Regions from separate parts of the Gordonia sp. SCSIO 19800 genome, predicted to be linked through region 3. Evidence: riboswitches for the same ligand, from Rfam matches in the RefSeq annotation. Region 3 holds a riboswitch; each other region holds the start of a gene.
What was found. Region 3 has a riboswitch for thiamine pyrophosphate ahead of thiO (glycine oxidase ThiO). Riboswitches for the same ligand answer to the same signal wherever they lie in the genome.
Positions count from the first base shown of each region.

Region 1: linked by a shared signal. The riboswitch ahead of thiC (phosphomethylpyrimidine synthase ThiC) and the one ahead of thiO (glycine oxidase ThiO) in region 3 are both predicted to bind thiamine pyrophosphate.
Region 2: linked by a shared signal. The riboswitch ahead of KB201_RS04765 (TenA family protein) and the one ahead of thiO (glycine oxidase ThiO) in region 3 are both predicted to bind thiamine pyrophosphate.

Region 1 is NZ_JAGRQM010000004.1:330,698-334,083, forward strand. It holds gene thiC (phosphomethylpyrimidine synthase ThiC) at 1-1,194, opposite strand, end outside; TPP riboswitch at 1,186-1,300, opposite strand; gene KB201_RS07390 (GNAT family N-acetyltransferase) at 1,511-1,858, shown strand; gene KB201_RS07395 ((2,3-dihydroxybenzoyl)adenylate synthase) at 2,025-3,386, opposite strand, start outside.
Region 2 is NZ_JAGRQM010000003.1:166,395-169,780, forward strand. It holds gene KB201_RS04755 (ABC transporter permease) at 1-129, opposite strand, end outside; gene KB201_RS04760 (ABC transporter substrate-binding protein) at 104-1,129, opposite strand; gene KB201_RS04765 (TenA family protein) at 1,126-1,836, opposite strand; TPP riboswitch at 1,824-1,918, opposite strand; tRNA gene KB201_RS04770 (tRNA-Tyr) at 2,074-2,154, shown strand; tRNA gene KB201_RS04775 (tRNA-Thr) at 2,272-2,344, shown strand; tRNA gene KB201_RS04780 (tRNA-Met) at 2,366-2,439, shown strand; gene rpmG (50S ribosomal protein L33) at 2,533-2,700, shown strand; gene KB201_RS04790 (fused (3R)-hydroxyacyl-ACP dehydratase subunits HadA/HadB) at 2,798-3,386, shown strand, end outside.
Region 3 is NZ_JAGRQM010000014.1:9,502-12,887, reverse strand. It holds gene KB201_RS15935 (thiazole synthase) at 1-767, opposite strand, end outside; gene thiS (sulfur carrier protein ThiS) at 826-1,038, opposite strand; gene thiO (glycine oxidase ThiO) at 1,035-2,099, opposite strand; TPP riboswitch at 2,095-2,206, opposite strand; gene thiE (thiamine phosphate synthase) at 2,254-2,964, shown strand; gene KB201_RS15915 (hypothetical protein) at 3,280-3,386, shown strand, end outside.

The sequences.
Region 1 (3,386 bases), on a different contig from region 3:
GATGGCCGAGGTGATGTGGTCGTAGGCCGGCGCGATGTCGGTGGCGAGCGGACCCAGGGTGTAGAAGGGGGCCTCCTCGCACAACTCCTCCTCCAGGCGCACGTTCTCGGCGATCTTGTGCATCGGGACGTGCCCGGGGCCTTCGATCATGACCTGCACACCATGCGATTTGGCGATCGCGGTCAGCTCGCCGAGAGTGCGGAGTTCGGCGAACTGGGCCTCGTCGTTCGCGTCGGCGATCGATCCGGGGCGCAAGCCGTCGCCGAGGGAGAACGTGATGTCGTAGCGGCGGAAGATCTCGCACAATTCGTCGAAGTGCGTGTACAGGAACGACTCCCGGTGGTGCGCGAGACACCAGGCCGCCATGATCGAACCGCCGCGCGAGACGATGCCCGTCACCCGCTTCGCGGTCAGCGGAACGTAGCGCAGCAGGACACCGGCATGCACGGTCATGTAGTCGACACCCTGCTCGGCCTGCTCGATCACGGTGTCGCGATACAGTTCCCAGGTCAGCGAGGCGGGATCGCCGTTGACCTTCTCCAGCGCCTGGTAGATCGGAACCGTCCCCACGGGGACCGGCGAGTTACGCATGATCCACTCGCGGGTGGTGTGGATGTCGGCGCCGGTCGAGAGATCCATGATCGTGTCGGCGCCCCAGCGGGTGGCCCACACCATCTTCTCGACCTCGTCGGAGATCGAGCTGCGCACCGCCGAATTACCGATGTTCGCATTGACTTTCACCGCGAAGTTCTTGCCTATGATCATCGGTTCGGACTCCGGATGCCGGTGGTTCGCCGGGATGACCGCTCGCCCGATCGCCACCTCCGACCGGACCAGTTCGGGGTCGATGCCCTCTCGGGCGGCGATGAACCGCATCTCTTCGGTGATGATCCCGGCCCGCGCCCAAGCTAGCTGGGTGCTCGCGCCGTCGACCGGTTCCGGGCGGCGCCAGTTGTCGCGGGTGGGGGCGAGGCCCTTCTCGACGTCGATGCGCGCCGTCGGATCGGTGTACGGACCCGAGGTGTCGTAGACGTCGAGGTGTTCGCCGTTGGTGAGGTGGATACGACGCTGCGGGACGCGCAGGTCGCCGACCGTGAGGTAGTGCTTGGTGCTGCCCTCGATCGGACCGAGGGTCAGGAACCCTGAGTCGGCGGGTGCGCTGCCGTCGCGAGTCGCGGATACACGTGTGCCCATGGCTTGTCTCCCTACGCCGGCATTACCCGGACAGGTTCGAGCGGTCGGCGACCGCCCGTCGCCATCTCAGCCCTCGGTCATCGTGAGAGCCCCCGCGGTGTAGTTGTCGTGCGTCCGCCACCCTACAGCGCGGAGTTCGTTCGGGTCGTAGGGGTGCGCGCGACCGTCTCGATGTGCGACGACCGGACGATCGGGGTCATCAGTTACGGTTCCGTAAGGTACCGTGTGACCCGGATCACAAGCGGGGCCTATGCCGAGGTTCGGACGGCACATGTCAGTGGTCCGATGTCCACGATCAAGAGGTGAGGAGGGTCGGGTGCTACGCAAGCATCGTCAGCGACCACCACAGTCGGCGAAGTCGATCCTGCAGCAGATCTCGCAGGTGGTGCACAATCCCGACCGCGACCGGTTCGAGCTGTGGGTCGCCGGCGACCTGGTCGGCGTGCTCGGCTATTCGACCGAGACGGTCGACGGTCAGACCACCATCACCGTCCTACACACCGTGCTCTACGACGAGTACACTGGACATGGTCTCGCCACCCGACTCACCCGCACCGTCGTGCACTTCACCCGCGAGCAGGGCGCCCGCCTGCGGCCCGTGTGCACCTTCACCAAGCACTATCTCGACGGCCATCCCGGGATCGTGACGCTCGCGCCGGTGTGATCCGAAGGTAAGCCTCGGCGGCTCCAGAACATTCCTCGCCGGACCCTTCGAGGCTCGTCGCTATCGCTCCTCGCACCTCAGGGAGCAGGGGTTACGCGCTTCCGTCGGATTATGGAGCGGTGGTCGCGCTCCTCGCGCCGGTGTGAGGAACGGGCTCCGACTCGGCTCAGCCCGCCGACGGCTCCGACAGCAGTGTCTCGCGGAGCACCTTCTTGTCGATCTTGCCGACTGCGGTGACCGGCAGTGTGCGTACGACGCGGACCACGTCGGGCAGTTTGAAGGAGGCGAGTCCGCGGTCGGCGAGGAAGGTGCGGATCGCGGCGAGCTCGAGTGGTCGGGCCGGGGGGTGTTCGTGCGAGAGCACGACTGCCGCACAGATCTTCTCACCGAGGGCGTTGTCGGGCAGCCCGACCACCGCGACCTGCCGGACCGAATCGTGGGCGAGGAGGTTCTCCTCGACGTCGTCGGCGGCGACGTTCTCCCCGGCGCGCACGATGGTGTCCTTGATGCGGCCGGTCACGGCCAGGTGCCCCGACGGCAGCCGGGTGACCTTGTCCCCGGACCGGTAGAAGCCGTCCGGCGTGAAGGACTTCTCGTTGTGCGCCGTGGCGCGGTAGTAACCGCGGATCGTGTAGGGCCCCCGCACCAGCAGTTCACCTTCTTCCCCGTCGGGGACATCGGCTCCGCCCTCGTCGACGACCCGCACCTCGTCGAGCTCCGACATCGGTGCCCCTTGCACTTGGTGCACCAAGTCACGCGGGTCGTCGGTCCGGGTGTAGCAGATCAGCCCCTCGGCCATGCCGAAGACCTGCTGGACGACGGGGCCGAGGGCCGCGTCGAGGGCGACGGCGTCGGACTGTGCCAGCTTGGCGCCGCCCACCTGCAGCAGGCGCAGGGAGCTGATGTCCGCCGGCTCCCACTCGGTCGCCGCGCACCAGAGTTGCGCGAGCGCGGGGACGAGCGCGGTCACCGTGACGCGGTGCCGCTCGATGAGGTCGAAAGTGTTGTCCGGACTGGGGTTGTCGGCTAAGACGACGTGGCCGCCCGCACCGAAGACGCCCAGGATTCCCGGGCAGCACAGCGGAAAGTTGTGCGCGGCCGGCAGGGCGACGAGGTAGGTGTCGTCGGCGGTGAGGCCGGCGACGTCCGCGGACAGCCGGGCGTTGAGGTCGTAGTCGTCGTGCGTGCGCGCGATGAGTTTCGGCAGTCCGGTGGTGCCCCCCGACACGAGGAACAGGGCGGGTAGCCCGGCGTCGGGGGCAGCCGGGAGCTCGACCGAGGCGGGGTCGGCGTCGGGGAGCGGTGTGAATCGACCAGGTTCGCCGGAGATGAAGACCTGCGCGACGTCGGGCACCCGTGACTGCAGCTCGGTCGCGAGCTCGCGATAGTCGAACCCCCGGCGGCCGTCCTCACCGATGTAGGCGACCGCGCCGGCACCGGCTGCGAGATGGGCGATCTCGGTGATCCGGTGCGCGGGCAGCGTCATCACCGGAACGACACCCGCGCGTAGGAGGCCGTACAGGGTGAC
Region 2 (3,386 bases), on a different contig from region 3:
CAGCACCTGCGGCCGGATTCCGCTGACGTCGACGTAGACCTGCCAGACCGCCACCAGGACGACCACCGCGACGAGCGCGGGCGCGATGCGACGCAGGCCGGTGCTACCGAGGGGTGTCGAGGTAGTCATTGGTGAAGTACGTCGACCAGTCCGGCTCGGTCGTGAGCGGCGCCCCGTCCGGGCCGGTCAGCAGACCACTGCGGTACAGGAACCCGGAGTTCCCGGCCCACTGTTCGAGCGTCTGTCGCCCGACCCGGCCGTCGGCGTCCTTCATGTACTGACCGGCCAGCATGCGCTGGCTCTGGAACACCAACTGCTCGTCGTTGAACGCACCGGGGTTGGCGGCGAGGAGGTCGCGGGCCGCCGCGTCCGGGTCGTCGGCCGCCGCCTGGTAACCGCGCTGCAGCGCCGTCACGAAGGCCGCCGCGCGGTCCGGGTTGTCCGCCAGCCAGTCCTCGTTGGCGTCGACGACGATCGCGTATGCCTCCGGGAATCCGAAGTCGGTGTAGTGGAAGTACCTCATCGGGGTTCCGCGATGTTCGGCCTCGATGCCCTCCCACGCGAGATAGGAGACGGTGAAGTCGGCCTGACCGGAGTAGACCGCCTCGTAAGCCGAGGTCCCGAGGGTCACCGAGGTGAACTCGCCGGTGCCGCCGTCGTTTCGGATCACCTGCTCGAGGGTCTTCTCCTCGCCCGGGTCGCCGAAACCGGCGTATGTCTTCCCGTCGAGGTCCTTCGGGCTCGTGATGTCGCGGCGGTCGGCGCGGACACCGATGCCGGTGGCCCACTTCTGCAGCGGCGCGAACACGGAGATGGTCTGCGCGCCCGATGCCCGCGAGAAGGTCGACGAGTTGTGGGTGCTGATACCGAACTCGGCGTTGCCCGCGTCCACGATGGTGTCCACGGCGGTGTTGTTGTACGGCAGGATCTCGACGTCGAGTCCGGCCTCCTCGAACCAGCCGCGCTGCTGCGCCACGAACAATCCCGTGTGGTTGGTGTTCGGGGACCAGTCGAGCGCGAATCGGATGGTGCCGTCCGAATCGGCGCCCGAACCGCATGCGGTGATCGCCGACGACGCGACGACCGCGGCGGCGAGCACGGTGAGGAGGCGGCGCGCGCGGGCGCTCATGCGGCGGGCCACGGCTGCGGGTTCAGCGCGGTGTCCCAGAACAGAAGCTCGAACCGGGTGGCGACGGTGAACGCCGTGGCCATCGCGGCCCGCTCCCGCTCGCCGGCGTGCGCCGCGGCCTCGTCCACGAGTTCCCTTGCCCGCGAGGCGGATTCCTGGAAATCCGGGGCGTCGTAGGTGGTCACCCACTGCGCGTAGGGGTGGTTCGGGTCGGCGGCGAGTACCTGGGCCGCACTCGCGGCCAGGGCCCGGCCGACTTCCGCGTAGATCCAGAAGCAGGGCAGGGCCGCGGCGGCGCCGACCGCATACGACTCGGTCGCGGCGACGGCGGTCAGATAGGACACGTACCCCAGGCACGCCGGCGACGGCTCGGGTTCGCCCTCACGCGGAGGCAGCTGGCCGCCGTTGAGCAGGTCGCCGTGCAGCGCCGACTCGACGGTGGCCGCGGTGGCCGACGAGTTCGCCCAGAACCCCGCGGTCTGCGGGTCGGGGGACTTCGACGCCAGGATGGCGAGGGCCTTCGCGTACCCGGCCAGGTACAGCGAGTCCTGCTCCATGTAGGTGCGGAACACCTCCAGTGGCAGCGTCCCGTCGCCGAGCCGCCGCAGGAACTCGAGGTCGTCGATCGCCGTCCGCAACCCCTTCGTCTCCTCCCAGAGGTGGTCGGAGAATCGGCCGGAGACCGGCATGCGCGCATGCACAGACATGACATCCCTTCGTCAGCATTACCTGGACAGGTTCTCGGGTCTCATCTCAGCCCCGCGTCGCGGAGCACCCCGTGTCAGAACGCAGCCACAGTAGCAGGAGTGGGGGTCGCAGTGGGACGCCTGTGCCACGACCGTGTCCCGGCCTGTTGACCAGCCGGTTTGCGCGTTGATGCGGTGTTCGTTGTATTCTTCACGGCGTTGTTCGTACGGCCGTCACGGTGGCCGGAAGAGCGGCACGGCAGGTTGCCCGAGCGGCCAAAGGGAGCGGATTGTAAATCCGTCGCGCAAGCTACATAGGTTCGAATCCTATACCTGCCACAGCGTGGTCCATTCTCGCGAAACTGCTCTACAGACGGTCTCCGACCAGCGATTTGTCTAGCGCAGACGCGAGTGTGTAACCTCGTTAAGGCTCTCGGGCACAACCGCCCGGGGCACGCCCCCTTAGCTCAGTCGGCAGAGCGTTTCCATGGTAAGGAAAAGGTCGACGGTTCGATTCCGTCAGGGGGCTCGCTGGACGAGAAGTCCGCGGGGCGGTGTAGCTCAGCTGGTTAGAGCGCACGACTCATAATCGTGAGGTCGAGGGATCGAGTCCCTCCACCGCTACACATCGGGTCCGACCGGAACCGAGCGCAAGGGTCGCAAGCCCTGAGGGAACTTCCGAACCCGACCACGTACCACCCGAAAGAAGGCAATCAAGTGGCCTCCTCAACAGATGTTCGCCCCAAGATCACCTTGGCCTGCGAGGTGTGCAAGCACCGTAACTACATCACGAAGAAGAACCGCCGCAACGATCCCGATCGCCTCGAGATCAAGAAGTTCTGCCCGAACTGCGGCAAGCATCAGGGGCACAAGGAATCGCGCTGACGCTGTCGTCGGCCGTTTCGAAGTACCACCAGCAGCGGGCTGCCTCTCGATGAGGCAGCCCGTCTTGCTGTGTCGGGCCCGAAGGGAGTAGAGCTCAATGTCACAGGTAAGCGGAGCCGAGATCCAGGATCGTCCGGACGAGGCGTCGAACGGTGGCGCGAAGCCGACCCCCGACGAGATCGCCGCCCACACGCAGAGCCTCGTCGGCTTCCACTACACGGTCGACGACTACTACGAGATCGGCCGCGAGGAGATCCGTAAGCACGCGATGGCGGTGCAGGATGCGCACCCGACCCACTGGAGCGAGGAGGGCGCCCGGGCCTTCGGTCACGACCGCCTGATCGCCGCGCCCACCTACGTGTCGGTGCTCGGGATCATCGCCCAGCGCAAGCTCTTCGAAGACGTCGTCACCGGCTACGACATGTGGCAGATCATGCAGACCGATCAGCGGCTGGTCTACCACCAGCCGATGAAGGTCGGGGACCGCCTGATCTGCGACGTCTCGCTCGAGTCGTTCCGCCATGTGAGCAGTCCCGAGATGATCGACCTGATGGTCACCAAGAACGTCATCTGGAACCAGCACGACGAGCCGGTCATGACCACGTGGACCTCCCTGGCCGCGCGTCCCGGCATGGACGTCGACCCCGAACTCGAGGCGTCCCTCGACCACGTGATGATCAAGGTCG
Region 3 (3,386 bases):
GAGGACGCGTGCGCCCAGAAACGCTTGGGGATCCGGCCCGCACGCGCGGCCAGGCGGCCCGCGGTCACCGCGTGCCGCATCGCCGTCGCCATCAGTTCAGGGTTCTCCGCCCGGGTCACGGCGGTGGCCAGAAGCACGCCGTCGCAACCGAGTTCCATCGCCAGGGCCGCGTCGCTCGCCGTGCCGATGCCCGCGTCGAGAATGACCGGCAGCGGGTCGTCGAAGCGGGTGTGGCAGTCGTCGACGATCATCTCGATGTTGTGCGGGTTGAGGATTCCGAGTCCGGTCCCGATGGGCGATCCGAGGGGCATCACCGCCGCCACCCCGAGATCGGCGAGTCGCGCGGCCAGGACCGGATCGTCGTTGGTGTAGGCCAGCACGACGAAACCGTCGGCCACCAGTGCGGCCGCGGCGTCGACGAGTTCGATGGCGTCGGGCATCAGGGTGCGTTCGTCGGCGACCACCTCGAGCTTCACCCAGTCGGTCTCGAACGCCTCGCGCGCCAGCTGGGCGGTCAGGACCGCCTCGGCGGTGGTGTGACAGCCCGCGGTGTTGGGCAGGACGGCGATGTCGAGCCGGCGCAGCAGATCGAAGACCCCGGTGCCCGAGGCCGCGTCGACGCGCCGAACCGCGACGGTGGTCAGCTCGGTCCCCGACGCGACCAGCGCGCGTTCCAGGGTCGCGAGATTCGACGCGCCGCCGGTACCGGTGATGAGTCGCGACGAGAAGTCGCGACCGGCGATGCGCAGATGGTCCGCATCCGGGATCGTCTCGTCGCCGGACTTCTGCTCGGTCCGCGAGGCGTCGGGCTTCAGATCGGCGAGGTCAGCCACCCTGCACCGCCGTGACGATCTCGACGACGGCACCGTCGGTCATCGTGTGCCGGTCCCAGCGGCCGCGCGGGACGACCGCGCCGTCCACCGCGACCGCGATCCCCCGGTCCGGCAACCCCAGCCCGGTGACGACGTCGCGCACCGACGTGTCGGCGCCGACGTCGACGCTCTTGCCGTTGACGGTGATGCTGGCGGTGATACTCATTCCTCTGCTCCTTCCAGAATCGACAACACGCGGGCGGCGGTGCCCGGGGCGAGGACGATCCCGTTGCGCCCGTGCCCGGTCGCCACGACCGTTCGTGTGTCCACACGGGTGACGATCGGCAATCCGTCCGCGGTGCACGGCCGCAGACCGGCCCCCGCTTCGGTCAGTTCGTAGGTCCGCAGCCCGGGGAAGACCTCGATCGCGTCGGCGAGCAGATCCGCGACCCCGCCGGCCTGCGGCGCGCGGTCGGCCGTCCCCTCGGCCTCGTACTGGGTGGCGCCGACGACGACTCCGTCCTCGCGCGGCACCAGGTACACGGCCCGCCCGTGGAGGCGTGCCCGGACGACGTGACCGGGCGGCGGCACCGACCAGCGCGTGCGGTGCAGGCGGAGGATCTCCCCCTTCGCCGCATGCAGGTCCACACCCGGCCAGAGGGCCGCGGTGCCCAGTCCAGCGGCGAGCAGGATCTGGGTGTCGGAACCGAGGTCGTCGAGGTCGGCCAGGGATTCGACGCGCGCGGAGACCAACTCGGCACCCGCCGACGTCGCGGCGGCGCGCAACGCCTCGAGCAGCCGCCGGTTGTCGACGGACCACTCGCCGACCGCGCGGTAGCCACCGACCAGTCGAGAGCTCAGCGACGGTTCCAGGGTCCGGATGTCGCGGCCGGTCACCGACTGCAGCGCGGCATCGGTGGCGGGCTGCCCGGCCCAGACGAAATCGGCGAGATGCCGCAGGTATTCGATGTCGGTGGCCGAGGCCGCGACGAACAGCGAGTCGGTGGCGGTGACGACACCCGGGTCGTCGAGCCGCTTCACGAGCGCCGGCCACAGCCGGACCGATTCGACCGACAGGGCCAGGGACGCGTCCTCGCCGGGATGACCCTCGCCGAGTGAACCGAGCATGCCGCCGGCGACCCAGGACGCGCGCTCGTCGGTGCCGGCGTCGAGGACGCGAACCCGCCATCCGGCGTCGGCCGCGGTGAGCGCACAGGTCAGCCCGATGACACCGCCCCCGACGACCGTCAGGGCGCGGTGGGCAGGGCGCTGCGGTGGGGAATCCACGCTGGGAATCACCTTCCTTCGCCGGAATGACCCGGATCAGGTTCGACGGTCAGCGGAATCTGTCCGCACTCTCAGCCCGGCCGATCCGGACTCCCGTGTGTTCGTGCGATCCACCCTACGCCGGGGCGTCGGGGGTCCGGTTAGCCTGGTCGGCGTGACGACCCCGAACCGCACCAGCTCCGCGTCGACGGACCCCGGCTCCGCGACGGACCGTCGCCGGCGGCTCTCCACGGCCCGCCTGTACCTGTGCACCGACGCCCGGCGCGAACGCGGTGATCTGCTCGACTTCGTCGACGCGGCGCTCGCGGGCGGCGTCGACATCGTGCAGCTGCGCGACAAGAACTCGCCGGGTGAGCGCGAATTCGGGACCCTGGAGGCGGGCGAGGAACTCGAGATCCTCGCGGGCATGCGGACGGTCGCCGACGCGCACGGTGCCCTGCTGGCGGTCAACGACCGCGCCGACATCGCGGCGCTCTCCGGGGCCGATGTCCTGCACGTCGGACAGGGCGACCTGTCGCCGTCGGCGGCCCGCCGGATCGTCGGACCGGACGTCGTCATCGGCGCCTCGACCCACGACCCCGAGCAGGCTGCCGCCGCGATCGCCGACGACGACGTCGACTACTTCTGCGTCGGTCCGTGCTGGACCACCCCCACCAAACCGGGCCGCGCCGCCGCCGGCCTCGACCTCGTGTCCTCAACGGCCGCAACACAATCAGCCAAGCCGTGGTTCGCCATCGGCGGGGTCGACGCCGGCCGCGTCGGGGAGGTCACCGCGCTCGGGGCGCGGCGCATCGTCGTCGTGCGGGCCATCACCGCGGCCGACGACCCGGCCGCCGCAGCCGGCGACCTCGCCGCGATGCTCTAGCGGTTCCCTGGCGGAAACACGTTTGCCCGGTCGGTGTCGCGGGTCTATGGTGGACCGATCATGTTGTGCATCACGAGCGTTCTCGTAACCCGCCGCAGCGGGGTCTGAATCTGACCGACCCCCCGCTGCGGGTCGGTTGCGCTCTCCAGTCGGTCATCCGTTCTTCGACCGAAATCGGTTTTCGAGATGCACCCTCTTCATCTACCTCGTCGATCCTGTTCGTGGACCGAGCGCGACGACCGGCACGGCGGCGACCACTTCGCCGCACGTTTCGGCCGCCCGCTTCCCCCTGGGATGCACGAGGAGGCCGCCGGGATGACCTGGCCGGAATTCACCGACGAGTACTCCCGTGGCGGCACGATCCGGCTGGGCTCCTTCTCTGCCGTCCCGTACTCGGGCGACCTGGTCGAGTGCCGCGCGAC